2 regions of the Pseudomonas sp. MPDS genome follow, and region 1 is predicted to be linked to the other one. Evidence: predicted binding sites of a transcription regulator. Region 1 holds the regulator's gene; the other holds the start of a gene.
The links. The regulator FliA, encoded in region 1, starts transcription of late flagellar genes. The targets are predictions, from matches to a motif close to CTAAAGTTTNNNNNNNNNNNGCCGNTAA.

Region 1 (2,201 bases):
CGACCAGTTCGCGGGCATGTTTTTTCAGGGTCGATTCGAAATCACCCATTGAAGATTCGTTATCCATAGCTCCCCCGTGGCGCCGTTAACCGATGCGTTCGAAGATTTTTTCGATCTTCTCTTTCAACGCCTGGGCCGTGAAGGGTTTGACCACGTAGCCGTTCACACCGGCCTGGGCCGCTTCGATGATCTGCTCGCGCTTGGCTTCGGCAGTGACCATCAGCACCGGAAGGTGCTTGAGTTTTTCGTCGGCGCGCACATGGCGCAGCAAGTCGATACCGGTCATGCCGGGCATGTTCCAGTCAGTCACCAGAAAGTCGATGCTTCCGCTGTTGAGAACCGGAATGGCAGTGGTGCCATCGTCGGCCTCGACCGTGTTGGTGAACCCAAGGTCACGCAACAGGTTTTTTATGATCCGCCGCATCGTTGAGAAGTCATCAACGATGAGGATTTTCATGTTCTTGTCCAATTCGACCTCCAAGCAGTCTTAAACGCGCCCAGCACCTGAACGCGCCATTTCAATCAATCCGGCACAACACTCGACAACGGTCTGGAGGACAACAGAGAAAGACTGGCTCAGCACATGCCAGGCCAGCCTCGTTCGCAGTGTCCCCACACTGCTGTCAGCGCGCTCGCCACTCCCCCAAACGCCCCCGCAAACGGGCCGCGCACTGGCTGTGTAACTGGCTGACCCGCGATTCGCTGACACCCAGGACCTCACCGATTTCCTTGAGGTTCAGCTCTTCGTCGTAGTACAGCGCCAAGACCAGTCGCTCACGCTCCGGCAAATTGGCAATCGCATCCGCCAGCGCGCTCTGGAAACGCTCATCTTCCAGGTCACGCGATGGCTCCATGTGAGCACTCGCGCCGTCCTCGTGCAGCCCTTCGTGTTCGCCGTCCTGCAGCAGGTCGTCGAAACTGAACAGGCGACTGCCCAAGGTATCGTTCAAAATCCCGTAATAATCATCGAGACTCAATTGGAGTTCGGCCGCAACCTCGTGATCTTTAGCGTCACGCCCGGTTTTAGCTTCAATGGCGCGAATGGCGTCACTGACCATGCGGGTATTGCGATGCACCGAACGCGGCGCCCAATCACCCTTACGGACTTCATCGAGCATCGCCCCGCGAATGCGAATACCGGCATAGGTCTCGAAACTGGCGCCCTTGCTCGCGTCGTATTTGTTCGACACTTCGAGCAGGCCGATCATGCCCGCCTGGATCAGGTCTTCAACCTGGACACTGGCCGGCAAGCGCGCCAGCAAGTGATAGGCGATACGCTTGACCAGAGGCGCGTATCGCTCAATCAATTCGTACTGGGCGTCCCGTGCCGATTTCTTGTAGAGATGGTTGTAACCGCTGGCTGTCATAACACGGGCCCTGCTGTTTGTTGCACGAGACGCTCGACGAAAAACTCCAGATGCCCGCGAGGGTTGGCTGGCAGTGGCCAGGTATCAACCTTCTGGGCAATAGCCTTGAACGCCAGTGCGCATTTGGAACGGGGAAAGGCTTCATAAACCGCACGTTGCTTCTGGACGGCCTTGCGTACGCTTTCGTCGTAGGGCACAGCGCCGACGTATTGTAGGGCGACGTCCAGGAAACGATCCGTGACCTTTGTCAACTTGGCGAACAGGTTGCGACCTTCCTGCGGGCTCTGGGCCATGTTGGCCAGGACGCGGAAGCGGTTCATGCCGTAGTCACGGTTCAATAACTTGATCAGGGCATAGGCGTCGGTGATGGACGTCGGTTCGTCGCAGACCACCAGCAAGACTTCCTGGGCAGCGCGTACGAAACTGACGACCGAATCACCGATACCGGCAGCGGTGTCGATCACCAGCACATCGAGGTTGTCACCGATGTCGCTGAAGGCCTGGATCAGGCCGGCGTGTTGAGCCGGGGTCAGGTGAACCATGCTCTGGGTGCCCGAGGCAGCCGGCACGATGCGAATCCCGCCCGGCCCTTGCAGCAGCACGTCGCGCAGTTCGCAGCGGCCCTCTATCACGTCCGCCAGCGTGCGCTTGGGCGTGAGCCCCAGCAGCACGTCGACGTTCGCCAGGCCCAGGTCGGCGTCCAGCAGCATGACCCGTCGGCCAAGCTCTGCCAGAGCCAGGGACAAGTTCACTGACACGTTAGTCTTGCCGACGCCACCTTTGCCGCCGGTCACCGCGATCACCTGTACGGGATGCATGCTGCCCATGTTCGTT
Region 2 (2,201 bases), 2.7 Mb from region 1:
CAGCTTGAGGGCGGCGCGGAAGGCGTTGCGGCGTTGGTGGTAAACCACTTCGTCAGGCAAGGCGCCGCGATAGCAGCGGCCGTCGCTGGACTCATCGATGGTCAAAGGGCCGTTGCTTTCCCACGCGATGCGCACGCCATCATGGAAACCCTCGACACGAAACGGCTCGCCCGCCAACAGGAAGCGTTCGCCGTCCCGGGGGATCATTTCATCCAGGGCTAGGGCGTTACGCTCCCGGTCGACATCGACCAGATAGCTCTGGAAGCGCTGGCTGCGTTCGTGGAAGGTGATGATCAGCGGGTCATGGCTATCTTGCAGCATCCGCAGGTTGCCGGAAATTTCCAGGGGCGTGGCGAGGACCTTGGGCGGCTGCGGAGCATCATCCGCGTTTGAGGCATTGAACACGGTGGGTCAATCTCCAGGCAAAATACGACGAGTAGCCAGCATTTTGCCAGCATGTGTCGCGCGTTGATAGAGCGCCGGCACTGTTCGTTTCATGCCTGGCTGAGCGGGCGGTGCTTGACCATCTTGGCGGTCGAACCGCGAGCGTCATAGAGCGTCGGGATTTCACCGCCGTTGAGAATGCGCAACTGGTTGGCGGTGGCGGCTTGCTGAACCTGGATCGACTGTCCGTTGCGAATGTTGGCGGCCTGGCATTGAGCGAGCAGGTCGTTGAGCACTTCACTTTGGGACAACAGTTGATCGCCCACCGACGACTGGCTGGCCAGCTGCTCAAGGCCATCGCGATTGGCGGGCAGGTTGAGGCTGGCGAGGATCTCGCTGCGCTTGCGGCCATGCTGATCGAGCAGAATGATCAATGCCTGTTTCTGCGCCAGGATATTCTCCAGCGACGGCATGTCGCGACCGTGCAATGCCAGGGACTCGGCCTGCAATAGCTCCAGCAATTGTTGCGCCGGGGCAAAGTCGTCGGTGATCAGTTGCAACAAATTAGTGTCGTGCATGGCTGGCCTTAGGTCTTAAGCGTCCAAAAGCCTGGCGCAGGCGTTGGCCTAGCGCTGGGCTTCGAAGTTGAGCAGTTTGCTGGCTACACGGTTGCTGTCGACTTTATAGCTGCCATCGGCGATTGCTGCTTTCAACTCGGCCACACGGGCGTTGTCGACGACAGGTTGATCGCGCAGCTTGTCAGTGACCTTCTGCAACTGCTGAGCCTCATTGCTGAGGTGTACCGACTCCCCGTTGCTGACAGTGGCGGCTTGTTCGGCCGGCACGGATTTGTCGGTTTCGACGGTTTCCTTGCTGGCGTTAGGGCGCGTAGTGCCTGTTAGCGGTGAAGAGCTGTTTAAACGATTGAAATCGATGACCATGGTAAAAAACCTCTGGGTATTTGGACGCTTGCCATGTTTTCGGCCATCCCCAAAAAAACTTTAGGCTCATTTATTCAATGAACGTGCGCACGTCTGCGCTTGCCTTTGCGTAAGGCACAGTCTAGGGAACACCGTGGGCAAGCGCCAGCTCTCTACCCATTTCCACCCGATCTCTACATAGCCACTTCCACATGGCCTGGGGCCATTACCTGCGCCTTGATAACGCGTTGGGAATTAAGGTTTTTCACCCGAATCTGTTCTCGCATGCCGCCGTTGGACAAAGCCTCGCCCGGCATCCGCACGGCCAGGGTCCCGCTGCGGGCGGTGATGACCACCTGATCGCCCTTGCGCACCACTTCGGCTTGTTCCAGGTGGACCAGGGTAATGACCTGGTCGGCGACCATTGGTCGGACAAGTTTCTGACCGATGGCCTGATCGACGGAGGTGAGGAAACCCTGGTTGATCTGGCTGACATCCCGTTCACGCAGTGTCACGTCCTGAGGCTCGACGATCCCGGCCCGCTTGAGCGGACGGGTGGTGGTGACGATTTCGCGAAACAGGCGCACTTGAGCGGGCACGAACACCGTCCAGGGCGCGGCGCTGTCGCACCGCAGCTTTACCGTGACCCGGCCCAGTGGTCTGGCCGGGCTCTCCAGAGACGCAGTCAATTCCTTGTCACACATGGGCATGCGCAGGCGCGGGTCGAGCTGGTTGACTTCGATTTCGTAGCGACCTTCGGTTTGACTGGTTGCCAGGTAGTCTTCTACGGTGAATTCAAGAAAGCCCTGAGTGACGCCGATAAGGAGATCAGGCAAGGTAACCGGAACAGCACCAAAGGCAGGGCCGCCCAAAGCGAGCAGGCAGGCAGCCAACAGT

Region 2: flgM (flagellar biosynthesis anti-sigma factor FlgM) is a predicted target of FliA. The motif match lies at 1,362-1,389, and genes of this name have one in related genera.

What each region holds. Positions count from the first base shown of each region.
Region 1 is NZ_CP054128.1:4,563,451-4,565,651, forward strand. Features, by position in the region: gene HQ912_RS20020 (protein phosphatase CheZ) at 1-67, opposite strand, end outside; gene HQ912_RS20025 (chemotaxis response regulator CheY) at 86-457, opposite strand; gene fliA (RNA polymerase sigma factor FliA) at 624-1,367, opposite strand; gene fleN (flagellar synthesis regulator FleN) at 1,364-2,194, opposite strand.
Region 2 is NZ_CP054128.1:1,819,470-1,821,670, forward strand. Features, by position in the region: gene HQ912_RS07895 (flagellar brake protein) at 1-405, opposite strand, end outside; gene HQ912_RS07900 (flagella synthesis protein FlgN) at 495-962, opposite strand; gene flgM (flagellar biosynthesis anti-sigma factor FlgM) at 1,011-1,325, opposite strand; gene flgA (flagellar basal body P-ring formation chaperone FlgA) at 1,499-2,201, opposite strand, start outside.